Regions from separate parts of the Methylobacterium sp. WCS2018Hpa-22 genome, predicted to be linked through region 4. Evidence: predicted binding sites of a transcription regulator. Region 4 holds the regulator's gene; each other region holds the start of a gene.
What was found. The regulator PhoB, encoded in region 4, activates phosphate uptake and scavenging genes when phosphate is short. The targets are predictions, from matches to a motif close to TGTCATNNANCTGTCAT.

Region 1 (4,317 bases), on a different contig from region 4:
AGATCGGAAGCGTCTCCTGGTGCGGACGCGGATAGACGCCTTGGCCGGTGAGCGGCGGGCGGAACCGGCCGCGCCAGGTGACATGGGTCCGCTCGCGCAGCGTTAGAAGCAGGTCGAGCTTCTCCGCGAAGAGGGCGTCGTAATCCTCGGCGGCGAACCCGAAGAGCGGGTAGGCCTCGCCGAAGGAGCCGCGCCCGACCACGATCTCCGCCCGGCCCTTGGCGATCAGGTCGAGGGTAGCGAACTCCTGAAAGACGCGGACCGGGTCGGCCGCGCTCAACACCGTGACGGCGCTTGTCAATCGGATCCGGCTCGTGCGTGCCGCCGCGGCCGCGAGGATGACGGCCGGAGCCGCATCGAGGAATTCGGCGCGGTGGTGCTCACCGATACCGAACACGTCGAGCCCGGCCCGGTCGGCCACCTCCACTTCCGCGAGCAGACGCGCCATGCGCTCGGCCGCCGGAAGGGACCGGCCCGTTTCCGGATCGGGAAGGGTGACGGCGAAGCTGTCGATGCCGAGTTCCATGGCGGACGGTCTCTCTGGTGCGATCAGATGGAAGAAGCGTGCAGATCGATGAGGCGAGAATGGGAGCGCGGCCCCTTTGCGATGGCACCGCATCCGTTCGCGTCGGCCGCGGCCATCCCGGGCAACGGCCCCTTACTCAGCGACGGCGCCCCAGGACCGAGAGGACCTGGTCTCGGCGCAGCCAGGTCAGGGTTCCGGTGAGGGCAAGCAGCACGGCAGCCGGGGCCACCGGCGTGGGTAGAACGACCAGATGGGCGATGATGGCACCGACCATGGTGCAGGCCAGCCAGAGGGCGGCAAAGGCCGCGTAGCCGGGGATCAGGAGGGCGACGGCGCCTGCGACTTCCACGAGGCCGGTGACGATGCGGAACCATTGGCCGACGCCGATGAGGTCATAGACCTGCACCATCATCGGCACCCCGGCGAGTTTGGCGCCGCCCGCCGCCAGGAACACGAGAGCGAGCAGGATCTGCAACGACCATGTCGCAATGGTGAGCTTGCGCGACGGAGCAGAGGTGGCCGTGAGGGTCTGTGACATGAGGAACATCCAGTTCGATGTCGCCGAACTCCGGACCGGCTCGGCTGTGCGCTAAGCCGTAGGCCCCTTCCATCCCCCATCGAAGCCTATATCTTTCGATGCATACCATCACCTGGACAGATGGATGCTCGACCAACTCACCCTCGATCAACTCCGGACTTTCGTCGCCGCGGTTGATACCGGCAGCTTCTCCGCAGCCGCACGCAAGCTCGGGCGGGCGCAGTCGCTGGTCAGCCAGTCTCTGGCAAACCTGGAGACGCAATCCGGCATCAAGCTCTTCGACCGCTCGAACCGTTATCCGGTCCTGACTGAGGCGGGCCGCGTGCTGCTCGCCCATGCACGCGCGACGGTAGCGGCCGCCGAGACGTTCAAGGCCCAGGCCCGGGACCTTGCCGGCGGCCTGGAGGCGGAAGTCAGCATCGTGCTGGACGTCCTGTTCCCGTTCCAAGTGCTCACGCAAGCCGTGGCCGCGTTCCAGCCGACCTTTCCCTCCACGCCCCTGCGCATCCAGGTCGAGACCCTGGGGGCGGTGATCGCGCCGGTCCTCGACGGGCGCTGCGCTTTCGCGGTCGCGGGTGCCACGCCCCTGCTGCCGCCCGAGCTTGCGCGCGAGCCGTTGCGCCAGATCGAACTGGTCATGGTCGCCTCGCCCGCCCATCCCCTCGCGCGCAGGACTGGGACGATCCCGACCGCCGACTTGGCCGAGCATGTCCAACTCGTCCTGACCGACCGCAGCGAGCTGACGAAGGGGCGCGAGTTCGGCGTGTTCTCGCCAAGGACCTGGCGGCTGGCCGATCTCGGAGCCAAGCATGCTTTCCTGCGCTCGGGGCTCGGATGGGGCGGGATGCCCCTGGAGGTCGTGGCGGATGACCTCGCCGTCGGACACCTCGTGCGGCTCGACATCGCCGCTTTGCCGAAGGGCGGCCTGTTCCTGCCGATGTGGGCCGTATACCCGATGGAACGGCCTCCGGGACCGGCCGGGCGCTGGCTCATTGCCCAATTGCGTTGCGGCGACACGGGCCAGTGACGCCAACAATGATGAGCGACGAACGCCTCCGCGCCGGCAGATTGGTCGAGGTCAGAGTCAAAGAAAAAAGGTGGTCGTTCCATCCGACAGGGCCGGACGGATTCGGACAACGTTGAGCAGCGCCTGCACTTGGCACGCTTCACGGAGCGAGTTCGCGTCGTACGTTCATGTCGATGACTTTAATCCAGCGCCATCGGTGCTTTTTGAATGCATGTCACAGGACTGTTATGAGCGCGACCTACTGGCAGGATCGTTGATCCCCCGGGTCCTGAGGCCATCATGTCCGACGCCGTTGCTGCTCCGACCGGCCTGCCGCAGGGCGCCAAGGCGCCCGCCACGGGGCCAAAGCTCGACCACGGCATTCATCCGGGCGGCGTCATCGCCTTCCTGCTCGTCCTGGTCGCCGGACTGGGCTACGCGCTCTACAGCCTCGTGACCGACATGAACGCGGTGGGGCAGTCGCCTCTCGCCATCGGCGCCTTCGTGCTGCTCGGACTGGCTCTGCTCATCGCTCTGGCCTTCGAGTTCGTGAACGGGTTCCACGACACCGCCAATGCCGTGGCCACCGTGATCTATACTCACTCGATGCCGCCGCTCGTCGCGGTCATCTGGTCGGGCGCCTTCAACTTCCTCGGTGTGATGCTGTCTTCCGGCGCCGTGGCCTATGCCATCGTCACCCTGCTGCCGGTGGAACTGATCCTGCAGGTCGGGTCGTCGGCCGGTTACGCCATGATCTTCGCGCTGCTCATCGCCGCGATCCTCTGGAACCTGGGCACCTGGGCTTTCGGCCTGCCGAACTCGTCGTCCCATGCCCTGATCGGATCGGTCATCGGCGTCGGCCTCGCCAACCAGTTGATGGCCCCCGAGGGACAGGCAACCTCGGGCGTCGACTGGGCGCAGGCCCTGGGCGTGTTCAAGGCGCTGCTGTTCAGCCCCGTCATCGGGTTCGTCGCCGCCGCCCTGCTGCTGCTGGCCCTCAAATTCACCGTGCGGCGCAAGGATCTCTACGAGGCCCCCAAGGGCGAAACCCCGCCGCCTTTGTGGATTCGCAGCCTTCTGATCCTGACCTGCACGCTCGTGTCGTTCTTCCATGGCGGCAATGACGGCCAGAAGGGCATGGGCCTGATCATGCTCATCCTCATCGGCGCCGCCCCCACCGCCTACGCCCTCAACCGCACGATGGCGGACGACACCACCCCGGCCTTCATCCAGACCTCCCAGAACGCCAGCACGGTATTCGCCAGCCATGCCGGGAACGCGCCGAAGCCTGACGCCGCCGAGGCCCGCAAGCAAGTCTCGGAAGCTCTCAAGTCCAAGGACCTGAACCAGCCTGCCGTGTACGGGGCCCTCGCCGCGCTCTCCACCGACATCGCCGATAACGTGAAGGCCTACGGCGCCATCAAGCAGGTGCCGGCTGCGGCGACGTCGAACCTGCGCAACGACATGTATCTCGCCGCCGACGCGATCCGGCTCCTGCCGAAGAACGGCGCGACATTCTCGGAAACCGAGGCCGGTACCCTGAAGGCCTATACCGGCCTCCTCAACGATGGGACACGCTACATCCCGACTTGGGTCAAGGTCTGCGTCGCACTGGCTCTCGGCCTCGGCACGATGGTCGGCTGGAAGCGCATCGTCGTCACCGTGGGCGAGAGAATCGGGAAGACCCATCTCACCTACGCGCAGGGCGCTTCCGCCGAGATGGTCGCCGCCGGCACCATCGGTCTCGCCGAACTCTACGGTCTGCCAGTCTCGACCACGCACATCCTGTCGAGCGGCGTCGCCGGCACCATGGCCGCCAACGGTTCGGGCCTGCAGATGTCGACCGTACGCAACATGGCGCTGGCCTGGGTCCTGACCCTGCCGGCCGCCATCACCCTGGCGGGCGTCCTCTTCTTCATCCTACGGCACGTGTTCTAGCGGCGCCTCGACGTGGCCGGCCGGGACCCCGATGCTGGACGATCGCAGCGTCCCGCGGTAGGCGTCCACGGCCGAAGCAGGGTTGCTTCACGAAACGGGACTGGCCCCTTGAGCGAACGAACAGGGGCGGGAGCGCTGACGATCTACCTCGACGTGGACGGCGTCGTCACGACGGTGGACTTTCAACGGCAAGCCGGGAAGGACAGGCTCAACCCGACCCAGGTCGCCCTCGTTGCCGCCCTCGTACGGGAGTTCGACGCGAAGGTGGTCGTGTCGTCCACATGGCGCGTCGACGATTGCCGCCCGACA
Region 2 (4,317 bases), on a different contig from region 4:
CGCGCCGCACCGTCGCGAGACCGCGCCGCATCAGGTCGCCGAGCCAGAGATCGAGTTCATCGAGCGCCGCCGAGACCTTGTCCTCGCGGGCCTGACGGCGCTTGGCCTGCCCCTTTTCGTCGACGGGGGCAGAGGCTTGCTGGGACCGCGTTTCGGCGGAGACGGCGCGGCTCTCGCGCCCCCGGATCCAGGCGGCGACCCAATCCGGCGGTTCTGCCTCGGAGATCGGCGCGGCGGCATCTACCAGCATCAGGCCGATTGCGTGCTTGCAGGGAAATTTCCGGCTCGGGCAGGTGCATTTCGAGGCTGGACCGGAGAGATCGGCCACCGTGCGATAAGGGTTCGCTCCGCTTCCCTTGATCTCGCCCCAGACGACGGCGCCTGCCCGCCCGAGCCCGCTCCACTTGGCCGCCTTCGCCTGATCCTGCCCGGCCTTGCGGCTCGACGCATCGGGAGCGAGGTCGAGGATTTGCGCGGAAGTGAGGCTCATATGGCGATGGGACGGCGATTCCGAAGCTGGATGATTCGAGGGAGCCTAGCCGCCCCGAGCCGCAACGCAAGCATAAATCTGTATTTCAAGTTTATAATAAGAATAAAACAAATCTTCATCTGTGAGAAAGAGGCGGCAGAAATGCCGATATATGAGAAAAGCGGCGCAGAGGTGTATTTGTCCTCCCTGATGGCAGTGCTCTGGTGTCCGTTCGTCAACGATCAGCAAGCCCGCCGCCGTCGCTCGACCTCGAAAGGTGCTCTCGATATCTTAGCTACAGTTTCGTTCGATGGTCGTCTGCGAAGTAAAAACGATGGCTCGGTATTCTCAAAAAAATCTCCCGACGGGTCATTCTGGTCTGAGCGCAACCCGTCCGTGACCGGAAGTTCTGTGGGCAGTCTCAACGCTGTGACTTTCTGATCGACGCAGGCGCTGACTTCTGCCGGGAGGTATTCTCGCACTCAGGGGCCTATCTCCGTCGCGCTCGTTCCCTCGGGCGGTAAACCCCGTTCACAGCGACATATGAACCTATCTTCGATCCCGGCGTTCACATTTCTTGTGTTATCGAAGGAGTGGCGATGCTCATTGAAGACTATCGCGAGCCAGCCCGGCCCCGGCCGCGCACCAGGGATCTCAACAGCGCGCTGACCGAGACCACCCGGCGGCGTCTCGGCGAGGAGTTGCAGGCCCTCTACGAGCCCGTGATCGACGAGCCTCTCGACCCTCGCCTTGCCGAGCTCATGAAACAGCTGGAGGCGGACAGGGACCGTTAGATCCTGTCTGGCTAAATCCGGTCCAGGGATCGGGGGTGATCCTGTCGGTGCCGCCCGGCGATCTCCCGACGGCGGATGTCCTTTCTCCCCATGCGGGCTCCGGCCCAACCCGCACCTTGCCGCGGCCCTCGGTTCAACGCTGTTCGGACCCTCAACGCGGGAGAGGCCCCGATCTCGTGGCGATCCGGGTTTGAACCGTCGGAGGCCCGGCGGAACGACATCGTCCAGGGTCGGAGCGGACGAGTGTTCCGCAGCCATGACCAATTCTGAATGGCATTCGATGTCGGCGGGGCACCATCCTGCGTCATTCGCCGGTGGAGCGAGGGCTCAAAGTGCCTCGCCGGCCATGTAGGCGATACGAAGACGTCCTGATCGGCTATAGTGGCATTAATATCCTGACGGGCTTGGCCGGCAACGACTTCCTCCGGGGATTAAGAGCATCCGATACACTGATCAGCGGCGACGGCAATGACAAGCTGGCAGTTACCAATGCACCAGCGCTGGTCGACGGGGAAGATGGGCAGGACAGGCTCCTGCTTCTTGGACCCGATACTTTCACGTTCACCGACGCAAGCTTCAAGAGTATCGAGACGATCTATGTGCGCGGAGCTCTAACCCTCGATCTGTCGGGCGTGACCGCAGGCACCACGGTCAACCTGCAGAACGCCAAGGATACCTTCGCCACGGTGTCGGGGACAAAGGGGAACGATGTCATCAGGGCCGGCGAGGGTGACACGGTGATCGATGGCGGCACCGGTAACGACAAGCTGTATGCTGGTGGGGGAGCTGATACCTTCACTTTCAAAATGAATTTTGGGAAGGATAACGTCTATGGTTTTGCGAAGGGCTTCGATCATTTCGACGTGTCAGCCCTCGTGAGCAGCTTCGAGGATATCAACCTTACTATGTTGAACGGGGGGCGGACACTCTTGTCACGTTCGATGATTTTGGTCTTGGCAGCAGTATCATCCTGAGAGATGTTGCTAAAGGATCCTTGAGTAGGGCGGACTTTGGACTCCTGATCTAGTAGTATGTCGGTAATTCACTTCTAGAGGGTAGTCTGAATCGTCTTACGAAATGAGGATGCAGGACGGGGCGGAACGAAGCTAACCGAAGAGATGTCCAGCGACGGCCTGCCGCACGCTGGACGCGAATAGCGACGATGAAGACCTCGGACGACGCGGCGTTATTTTCCGCCCAGTCCGACGAACCTCGGCGAAGTGCAGATGCTGCCGGCAAGCACAGGCGATGTACATCATCACTGCATGCCCTTCCACGAGCGCTTGGCCCAGCAAGGCTCACCGAAGAATGTCGCGCAGGCGGCCGTGATGCGAAGGCGACTGGTGACGCTCAGCGCGATCCCTCGGAATGCACGTCATGATGGCCAATCACGGCTCGACCATCGACGTCGTCGCTCCGCCCCGTCCCTGCGAGTCGTCTGAACCATCGGGAGAATACGATGGCAGCAGACGCGCCTCGTCGTCATCACAGTGTCGCCCAGCCTTGCGATCCAGCGCGATAGTGAGCCGGTATTTTGCCGGCCATGTTCGCCGCGAACGCATTATGCAGCATCTTCTCATTGAGGAATCGTCCCTCCCGGGGCTGATCTTCGCCCTCGCCTTCGACACGGATGGACGGGGACGCCAGGTTGCGCTGAGGGACGAGCTTCCTTCCCTCGGTGACCCGGAACACGGCTTCGTTTGGCTTCACGTCGATCTCGTCGATGCGCGGACCGAGGCGCTGATCCTTGAGGGACGCCTTGGCCCGCCCCGTCTCGCCGCCGCAACCTTCGCCCGCGACGAGCATCAGCGTGTCGTCGTCGATGGCCCTCATGCCGGCTTCGTCATCGCCGACCGGGAACGCGCTTTCGACGGGTCGTCGAGCGAAGAGCCGAACGGCCGCCTCCATTGCGTTCTCGGTCCAGGCTATCTGGTCAGTGGCCGTCGCCATGCCACGGCCTGCGCGGTCGCCGCCCGCGACGCGGTCCTGTCCGGTACCCTCGTTCCCGGCCCGGCAAAGCTGCTGGAGCGCTTCGTCGGCAGCACCATCGCATCGCTCAATGCCACGTCCGATCGCCTGTCTTCCTCCCTCGATGCCATCGAGGACGACATGCTCGACGAGGCCAAGGCCGACGATGCCAGGCCGTTGGGACCGATCCGCCGCCAATCCGTGCGCTCCCACCGTCAACTCGCCGGCTTACGCGCGGTGTTCCACCGGCTCGAGGATGAGGCCGCCATGGAGGGCGACCAATTGCCGGAAGCCGTCGGCGCCATGGCGGCGCGCGTGGTCCAGCGCCTCGATTCGCTCCACCGGGACATGCATGTCCTGTCCGAGCGCAGCCGGCTTCTCCAGGATGAGATCGCCGCCCGCACGACCGCGCTGACCAACCGCCAGCTCTTCACCCTCTCCATCCTCACGGCCCTGTTTCTGCCGCCCACCCTGGTCACGGGCGTCTTCGGCATGAACACCAAGGGCCTGTTCTTTTCCGAATCCGACAGCGGCTCCATGATCGCCCTGATCATCGGCGCGCTCGCGGCGCTGGCCGTCTATGTCGTCATCCGCCGGCTCAATCTCGCCGGCCGGCCTGGTTGATCCCGAACGCGAACGCGCCCACACACCCTCGATTCATCCGACCACCGGAGCCTTCCCCCGCATGGACTTCTTTCGCCGCTTCACCGTGCTCATGTGCGCGCCTAACTTCGACCCGGACGACCTCGAGGGCGTGCGCGTCCAGCAGATCATTGGCTCTGTGGAGAAGCTCGGCTTCGAAGTGGTCCGCGCCCGCCGCGTGGAGGACGCAGCCATCGCGGTCCAGACCGATGCCGCCATCGGCTGCATGGTGGTCGATTGGGGCAAGCGCGGCCTCGACGGCAAAGCGGCTGCCCTCATCAACCTGATGCGGAAGCGCGGGCTCGAAATGCCCATCGTCATCATGGTCCGCCGCAAGCGCCTGGAGGACATCCCCGTCGAAGTGCTCGACTTCATCGACGGCTACATCTTCCTGGCCGAAGAGACCCCTGACTACATCGCCCGCGGCCTGGTGAGCCGCGTGAA
Region 3 (4,317 bases), on a different contig from region 4:
CGCGAGAACCGCCTCGAACACGTTGAACACCGCGTCGCGCGGCCCGTCCTCCGCCATGGTGAGAACGGTCTGGCCCGCCTGGACCACTTGCCCCACCTCGAAGCTGCGGCTCAGGACGATGCCGTCAACGCCCGATTTCAGATCGGTGTAGGAGAACTGCTCCTGGGCCGTGCCCAGTGCCGCCTTGGCGGACTCGACCGAGGCCAGGGTCGTGCGGAGTTGCTGCTCGGCATCGTCATAGCTCGGCCGTGTGGTGTATCCGCTGGAGAGCAGCATCTCCTGGCGCTTGAAATTGACCTTTGCCTGGGTCAGCAGCGCCTCGGCGGAGGTCAGCGCGGCCTGAGCGTTGTTGAGGTTGGCGCGCTGCTCCTGCGGATCGAGCTTGGCCAAGACCTGATCGGCGGTGACGTGATCGCCGACCTCCACCAGTCGCGTGGCGATCTTGCCGTTGTTACGGAACGCCACGTTGACCTGCGACTGGGCCTGGATGTCGCCCGTGAAGACGAGATCGGCCGAGATGGTGCTACGCTCGGCCTTCGCCGTCCGGACGATGGCGAGGCTCTGCTTGGCCGCGCCGGCAGCGGAGACGTCCTCCGCCTCCTTGGCAGAAGCCGGAAGCGAGGCCGAGACCGCAAGGCCGAGGAGGGTGACCGCCCCCGCGCCACGGATTCGTCGAATGGACTTGGTCAGACCAGACACCACGACCCCATTCCGGATAAGCTCTATCGAACCGCTTCTCTATCGGGTATCTTACAGACCGTCCAGACGGTTTCTAAAAGGCAATGACATGGCAAAGCCGCGCACACGGCGCGAGGACCGGGCAAGCATCATCCTCGATGCGGCCGAGAGCCTGATCCGTCGTGCGGGTACGCGCACCTTGACGATCGACGCGGTCGCGGCGGAGGCGGGCCTGAGCAAGGGCGGGGTCCTCCACCATTTCTCCTCGAAGGAAGCGCTCATCACGGCCATGGCCGAGCGCAAGCTGAAGGAGGTCAAGGAGGGCATTGCCCGGCTCGAAGCGGAGCAGGTTCCGGGTCCCTCGGCCCTCCCCCTCGCGCTGATCGCCCATGCGAGGCAGGTCTACGCTGAGGAAGAGGGCTTCCCGCGGGCCTTCCTTCTGGCCTCCGCAGAAAATCCCGAGGCATTCGCCGGCTTCAACGCGTTCCTCCGCGAACGGCTCGCCGGCCTCGAGAAGATCGAGACCTGTCCGGGGATCGGCGCAGCTTTGGTGTTCTCGACACTGGGGTTGCTGATCACCCGGACGCTGGGCTTCCATTCCATGGAGGGCGCGCAGCTCGAACGGCTCTTCGACGGCCTCGAAAAGGTGGCGCGCTGCGTGACCGAGGGCGAGATCCCTCCGGATGCGTGCGGGACGCCCTGAGCGGCTTCACGCGAGGGCGGCCATGGCCTGGAAGACGAGGGCGTGGCGGGCGGCCAGGGCGTCGATATCGGTGGCATAGCCGCCGCCGATCACAGCCACGAGGGGAATGCGACGCCGGCGTGCTTCTCCGATGACGTAGCGATCCCGTGCGGCGAGGCCCGCATCGGTGAGGGCCAGTCGCCCGAGCCGGTCGTCCATGTGCGGATCGACCCCGGCATTGTAGAACACGATGTCCGGCGAGAGGCCGTCGAGCAGGCCCGGCAGATGCGCCGCCAGAACGGCCGCGTAGGCCGCGTCGTCGACGCCATCGACCAAGCCCAGATCGAGGTCGCCGGGGATCTTGCGCGTCGGGTAGTTCTTTTCCGCATGGACCGAGAACGTGAACAGGTCCGGTGAGCCGGCGAGGCAATCGGCGGTGCCGTCGCCCTGATGCACGTCGCAATCGACCACCAGCGCCCGGCGGATCGTGCCCTCGTCCTGAAGCGCCAGGGCGGCGACGGCGACGTCGTTGAACACGCAGAAACCCGCGCCGGTCTCCCGCCGCGCATGGTGGCTTCCGCCGGCGGCGCTGCCTGCGAGGCCATGCTCCAGCGCGAGCCGCGCCGCCGCGAGGGTGCCGCCGGCCGAGGCACACGAGCGGGCCACGACGCTCTCATCCACCGGAAGGCCGATCTCGCGCTCGATTTCCCGCGAGACCGAGCAGGACAGGACGGCATCGACGTAATCCGATCGATGCGCGCGCTTCAGCATGTCCGCGTCGGCCGGCTCCGGTCTGACGAAACCGGCGGGGGCGAGGCCGAGCGCCGCGAGCGTTTCGGCGAGACGGCCATATTTCCGCATCGGAAAGCGATGCCCCTCCGGCAGGACGGCCTGATAGGCAGGGTGGACGACGATGGGCGGGGTCATGCCGGGTCGAACCGACCGGGCCGAACGGCAGTTCCGCGAACGGCCAAGGGTCTCGTCTCGCTCACGCCCTAGCCTTCCCTCTGGCGGGCGGCAGATCGGGGCCGCGCCGCTGTCATACGACTGAAATAGCCCGTCTGTTACGGCCTTGGGCAGGGGCTGGTTCCGTCAGGTGGCGGAGGCCCGGAGGGAGCGCGGCATGTTCGGCAGTATCGAGACCGGCGCGATCGTCGCGCTCTCGCTCTGTGCCGCACTGACCTCGGTCAATCTCCTTAGCATCGCCATCGCCGCATGGCGCATTGGCCGGAATCGCGGGACCCCGAGCTTTCCCAGCGCCGCGCCCATTTCCCTCGTTCGCCCGGTCTGCGGCCTCGAAGCGTTCAGCGAGGAGATGCTCGAGCGCGGCTTCCATCTCGACCACCCGGATTACGAGCTGATCTTCTGCGTCGCCGATGACCGCGATCCCATCGTCCCGCTGCTGCACCGCCTGATGGCGGCCCATCCCACGGTGCCGGCACGGCTCATCGTCGGCGACGAGCGAATCAGCGACAATCCCAAGCTCAACAATTGCGTGCGGGGCTGGGAGGCGGCCCGCCACGAATGGGTGGTGCTGGCCGATTCCAACGTCCTGATGCCGCCCGATTACCTGCAGAGGCTGCAGGCCTCGTGGCGGCCCGATACGGGCCTCGTCTGCTCCACGCCCATCGGCGCACGGCCGCACGGTTTCTTCGCCGAACTGGAATGCGCCTTCCTCAATACGCTCCAGGCACGCTGGCAATATACCGGCGAAAGCCTCGGCCTCGGCTTCGCGCAGGGCAAGAGCATGCTCTGGCACAAGCCCTTCCTGGACGGGCATGGCGGCATCCGGGCGCTCGCCGCCGAGATCGCCGAGGATGCGGCGGCGACGAAGCTCGTTCGCGCGGCCGGCAAGCGGGTCCACCTCGTGGCCTCGCCCTTCGACCAGCCCCTGGGCACCCGCGCGTTCCGCGAGGTCTGGTCGCGGCAGGTCCGCTGGGCGCGTCTGCGCCGGGTCACCTTCCCGCACTTCTTCGCGCCCGAGATCGGCTCCGGCACGGTGCTGCCCTTCGCGATCGCGGCCCTCTGCGTTCCCTGCACTCCAGTCCTGATCGGCGTCGTCGTCATGGCGATGCTCTGGTACGGGGCCGAATACGCGCTCGCGGCCCGCGCCGGGTGGCACCGCTCGCCCCGGCTCTTCCTCGCCTTCCTGCTTCGCGACGCCATCCTCCCCATCATGTGGGTCAGCGCCTGGATGCAGAGCGCCATCGTCTGGCGCGGCAACGCCATGGACATCCGCCCCAAGGAGACGCCGCGCCTGCGCACCCGCGCCACCGCGGCCTGACGGCGGATACGCCGGACTCCGAACTCGGCTTTAAGGCACAGACTTATTCGATACGGCCTCCGGGGTTTTGTCCCCTCACCGTCATTCCGGGTCCGCGGAGCGGAGCCCGGAACCCAGAGCCTCAACCTGTGCTCGACATGGCAGCCTCGGTGGTTCTGGATTCCGGGCTCGCCGTCGGCGACCCGGAATGACGGAGATATGTCCACGAATATCACGCGATAGCGCTCTCACCTGAGTTCGATGCCCTAACCGGATACCGGCGTCGCACGCCCTCTTTATCGTACGGCAAAACTCTTGCTTGGCCATTCCCCGACGGCAGCCTTCGCCGATGACGGGAACCCACCATGCAAAGCGAATCCACCGGCCTGCATAAGGGCCTGAACGCGTTCCATCTCTGGGGCATCGCCGTCGGCCTCGTGATCTCGGGCGAGTATTTCGGCTGGAGCTACGGCTGGGCCAGCGCCGGCACGCTCGGCTTCCTGGTGACGACGACCTTCATCGCGGCGATGTACGTCGCCTTCATCTTCAGCTTCACCGAACTCACCACGGCCATTCCGCAGGCCGGCGGCCCCTTCGCCTATAGCCGGCGCGCCTTCGGCCCCATCGGCGGCTGCATCGCCGGCTATGCGACGTTGATCGAATTCGTATTCGCGCCGCCCGCCATCGCGCTCGC
Region 4 (4,317 bases):
CTCAACTTCCACGACCGCCAGGTCACCGCCCTGATCGGCCCGTCGGGCTGCGGGAAGTCGACCCTGCTGCGGACCTTCAACCGCATCTACAGCCTCTATCCGGAGCAGCGCGCCGAGGGTGAGATCCTCCTCGACGGGCAGAACGTGCTCGATTCGAAGGTCGATCTGAACGAGCTGCGCTCGCGCATCGGCATGGTGTTCCAGAAGCCGACGCCCTTCCCGATGTCGATCTACGACAACGTCGCCTTCGGCCTGCGTCTCTACGAGAAGCTGCCCAAGGCCGATCTCGACGTGCGCGTCGAGGAATCCTTGCGCAAGGCCGCCCTCTGGGACGAGGTGAAGGACAAGCTCAAGCAATCCGGCATGGGTCTCTCCGGCGGTCAGCAGCAGCGTCTCTGCATCGCCCGCACCGTCGCCCAGCGTCCCGAGGTGATCCTGTTCGACGAGCCGACCTCGGCCCTCGACCCGATCTCCACGGGCCGCATCGAGGAGCTGATCGAGCAGCTGCGCTCGGAATTCACGATCGTCATCGTGACCCACAACATGCAGCAGGCCGCGCGCATCTCGCAGTTCACGGCGTTCATGTATCTTGGCGAGCTGGTCGAATTCGGCCCGACGACACGGATCTTCATGAACCCCGAGAAGCGCCAGACCCAGGACTACATCACCGGCCGCTTCGGCTGAGCCCGCCGGGGCCGCGTTCCGCGGCACCGGTCCCGATCCTATGCGATGCGGGCTGCCAGGGGCGGCCTCGGTCGAGGAGTGCGAGCATGCCCAACCACATCGTCAGTTCCTACGACACGGAACTGGAAAACCTGCGCCGCTCGATTTCCGAGATGGGCGGGATCGCCGAGAAGATGATGACCGATTCCGGCAATGCCCTGGTGCGCCGGGACGTACCCCTGGCCCAGGCTGTCATCGCCGCCGACAAGCGTCTGGACGCGATCCAGCACGAGGTCGAGGAGCGGGCGATCCTGCTCATCGCCAAGCGCCAGCCGCTGTCCATCGACCTGCGCGAGACGGTATCGGCGATCCGCGTCTCGAACGATCTCGAGCGGATCGGCGACCTGTCGAAGAACGTCGCCAAGCGCGTGGTCGCCATCGCCGATCAGATCCAGCCGCAGAAGATCGTCATCGGCGTCCAGCATATGGGCGATCTGGTGCAGGAGCAGCTGAAGGACGTCCTCGACGCCTATGGCAGCCAGGACGTGAAGGCCGCCCTCGACGTGTGGGAGCGCGACGATTCCATCGACGCCCTCTACAACTCGCTCTTCCGCGAGCTCCTGACCTACATGATGGAAGATCCGCGCAACATCTCGTTCTGCACGCATCTCCTGTTCTGCGCCAAGAACATCGAGCGGATCGGCGATCACACCACCAACATCGCCGAGACGATCCATTATCTCGTCACCGGCACGAACGAGCTCGCCGAGCGGGACCGCCCGAAGAACGACGCGTCGAACTACGCCACCGTGTCGATGCCCGCCAGCGCCTGATCGCTGCCCCTGCCGGCCGCTCCAGCACACGCTCGGCGCGGCCGTCGCGTCCATCCGGGACGGTCGCCATCACCCTGAAAACATCCGCATGAACACGCGCATCCTGATCGTCGAGGACGAGGAGGCCCTCACTCTCCTCCTCCGCTACAACCTGGAAGCGGAGGGCTTCGTCGTCGATTCCGCCGCGCGGGGCGACGAGGCCGATCTGCGTCTTCAGGAGCAGGTTCCCGATCTCGTCCTGCTCGATTGGATGATGCCCGGCCTGTCCGGCATCGAGCTGTGCCGCCGCATCCGCGCACGGCGGGAGACCGAGCGGCTGCCGGTGATCATGCTGACGGCGCGGGGCGAGGAGGGCGACCGCATCCGTGGCCTCGGCACCGGCGCCGACGATTACATCGTCAAGCCGTTCTCGGTGCCGGAGCTCCTCGCGCGGGTGCGTGCGCTCCTGCGCCGGGCCAAGCCGACCCATGTGTCGGACCTGCTGGTGGCCGGCAATATCGAACTCGACCGGGTCAGCCACCGCATCCGCCGGCAGGGCCGCGAGATCCATCTCGGGCCCACCGAGTTCAAGCTCCTCGAATTCCTGATGCAGAGCCCCGGCCGCGTGTTCTCGCGCGAGCAGCTGCTCGACGGGGTCTGGGGCCACGACGTCTATATCGACGAGCGCACGGTGGACGTCCATGTGGGCCGCCTGCGCAAGGCGATCAACCGCCCGCGCCAGAGCGACCCGATCCGCACCGTGCGCGGCTCCGGCTATTCCTTCGACGAGATGTTCTCCACGGACGAGTGAGGCCACGGCCGGCTTCGCGCCGCTCCGTCCGGAAAGAGCGTCCCCAACGTGACGATGGCGGGTCGCCTTGCCTCCGGGCGATCCTCGCGAACCGATGCCATTCCGGCCGCCACGAGATAGCGCGTTCGATCTCGGACGTCTGTCCGTTCCGGCATGTGCTCGCCCCGGGGGGCTCAGGCATTCACCCATCTGGCGGGCAGCATGAGTTCCCCTCCTTTTCCAGGGGACGGGTGGCGGTCGCGCCTGTCGAATCTTCCTGGATAGAGGGAACAGCCGTCGGGCAGATGTCTGAATCCGTCAGACCTGCTGGCGGAACTCCGACGTTTGGTGCCCGCTGCCGGGTCCGCTTTCGACCCGACGTCGACGGGCCCTGCGGCCGCCGCCATCCGCTGAGAGCGGACATTGATCATGGGCTGAAACGACCGCTCCAACATGCGGTTTATCCGCTTTCGATGTCGCTACGTCACCTTGTCAGGTGACGTCGGGCTTCAGCACCCGCGTGTCATACCAACCGAGACGACGGTCATCGGCGGATCGCAAGGTGAGTTGAGCGACCGGAGCCCCGACTTCACGATCGACCAAGCGAGACCGGCGATCGGTCGGCCCATAGAGATGAGCCTCCCCCCATTGTCGAAGCGCGACGATGACGAGGAAAAGGCCGCGCCCCTTCTCCGTCAGGACGTATTCCCGGTAGGCGGTCCCGTCCGAGGCGGGCGCCGTCTCCAGAATTCCCCGTTCGGTCAGGTCGCGAAGGCGGGTCGCCAACATACCCTTGGCGATGCCGAGACCAGTCTGGAACTCACTGAAGCGCCGCACACCGTCGAAAGCATCGCGGATGATGAGGAGCGACCACCAGTCGCCAATGACATCGAGCGCGCGCGCAACCGGGCACCCGGCGTTCCAGAGGCTGACGCGCTTTGCCACGAAGGTACGCTCCCGTTCCAAGCTGGTCTCAATTTAGAACTGGAATGGGCCGGTCACAAGTGGTCTCAAGATAAAACCAGATCGGATGTCATCGACAGGACCGCCATGACGCACGGAAGAGATGAGCGAACCTCTACCGAGCCGGAGGGGGCCTTGCCCAGGACGACGATCCTGATTTTCGCCGTCGCCGCCGGCTTGGGCGTCGCCAACATCTACTACGCCCAGCCCCTGCTCGATGCGATGGCGCAGGAGTTCGGCATCTCGCCTGCCGCGATCGGGCTCGTGGTGACCCTGACCCAGGTCGGCTACGGGCTGGGCTTGATCTTCATCGTGCCGCTCGGCGATCTCATCGACCGCCGTCGCCTCATCCTCGGCCAGGGGCTTCTGTCGGTGCTCGCGCTGGTGGCGGTGGCCACGGCCAAGTCCGGAGCGATCCTGTTCGCCGGCATGGCGGCGGTTGGGTTGCTCGCCGTCGTGGTTCAGGTTCTGGTCGCATTCGCCGCGACGCTCGCGACACCGACCGAACGAGGTCGGGTGGTCGGTACAGTCACGAGCGGCATCGTGATCGGCATCCTGGCGGCGCGCTTCGCGGCCGGGATACTGGCCGATATCGGTGGCTGGCGAGCGGTCTATCTGGTCTCCGCGATCCTGTCGCTCGCCCTCGTCGGCCTGCTCGTGCGCGTCCTGCCACGGCATCGGATCCCGGCCGGAACCGGCAGCTACGTCGCTGCACTTCGCTCCGTCCCCATCCTGTTCCTCAGCGAGCCGGTCTTGCTGGTTCGCGGTGTTCTCGCGCTTCTGATCTTTGCGTCGTTCAGCACATTCTGGACCGCGCTGGTGCTGCCGCTCAGTGCGCCGCCCTTCTCCTATTCCCATACCTGGATTGGCCTGTTCGGCCTCGTAGGCCTGGCGGGAGCGATGGCCGCGACGGGGGCCGGGCGGCTCGCGGACCGGGGCCATGGTCAATGGACGACAGGCTTAGCTCTCATGCTCCTGCTCGTATCGTGGGCGCCGATTGCGCTGCTGTCGGTATCGATTCCGGCCCTGATCTTTGGCGTCGTCCTGCTCGATCTCGCCGTGCAGGCCGTTCATGTCACGAACCAGAGC

Region 1: a site for PhoB is predicted at 2,304-2,320, ahead of RQI43_RS14285 (inorganic phosphate transporter). Genes of this name have one in related genera too.
Region 2: a site for PhoB is predicted at 2,744-2,760, ahead of RQI43_RS15490 (CorA family divalent cation transporter). Genes of this name have one in related genera too.
Region 3: a site for PhoB is predicted at 2,398-2,414, ahead of RQI43_RS09775 (ceramide glucosyltransferase). Genes of this name have one in related genera too.

What each region holds. Positions count from the first base shown of each region.
Region 1 covers NZ_JAVTJA010000009.1:223,481-227,797, forward strand. Annotated here, with positions in the region: gene RQI43_RS14270 (LLM class flavin-dependent oxidoreductase) at 1-526, opposite strand, end outside; gene RQI43_RS14275 (DoxX family protein) at 663-1,064, opposite strand; gene RQI43_RS14280 (LysR family transcriptional regulator) at 1,189-2,091, shown strand; gene RQI43_RS14285 (inorganic phosphate transporter) at 2,371-4,008, shown strand; gene RQI43_RS14290 (HAD domain-containing protein) at 4,117-4,317, shown strand, end outside.
Region 2 covers NZ_JAVTJA010000011.1:3,582-7,898, forward strand. Annotated here, with positions in the region: gene RQI43_RS15475 (SWIM zinc finger family protein) at 1-490, opposite strand, end outside; gene RQI43_RS15480 (hypothetical protein) at 1,069-1,263, shown strand; gene RQI43_RS15485 (M10 family metallopeptidase C-terminal domain-containing protein) at 1,596-2,237, shown strand; gene RQI43_RS15490 (CorA family divalent cation transporter) at 2,827-3,855, shown strand; gene RQI43_RS15495 (Orn/Lys/Arg decarboxylase N-terminal domain-containing protein) at 3,917-4,317, shown strand, end outside.
Region 3 covers NZ_JAVTJA010000006.1:77,170-81,486, reverse strand. Annotated here, with positions in the region: gene RQI43_RS09790 (efflux RND transporter periplasmic adaptor subunit) at 1-699, opposite strand, end outside; gene RQI43_RS09785 (TetR/AcrR family transcriptional regulator) at 788-1,381, shown strand; gene RQI43_RS09780 (histone deacetylase) at 1,388-2,287, opposite strand; gene RQI43_RS09775 (ceramide glucosyltransferase) at 2,484-3,644, shown strand; gene eat (ethanolamine permease) at 3,989-4,317, shown strand, end outside.
Region 4 covers NZ_JAVTJA010000022.1:68,411-72,727, forward strand. Annotated here, with positions in the region: gene pstB (phosphate ABC transporter ATP-binding protein PstB) at 1-684, shown strand, start outside; gene phoU (phosphate signaling complex protein PhoU) at 771-1,496, shown strand; gene phoB (phosphate regulon transcriptional regulator PhoB) at 1,585-2,286, shown strand; gene RQI43_RS22410 (helix-turn-helix domain-containing protein) at 2,758-3,210, opposite strand; gene RQI43_RS22415 (MFS transporter) at 3,316-4,317, shown strand, end outside.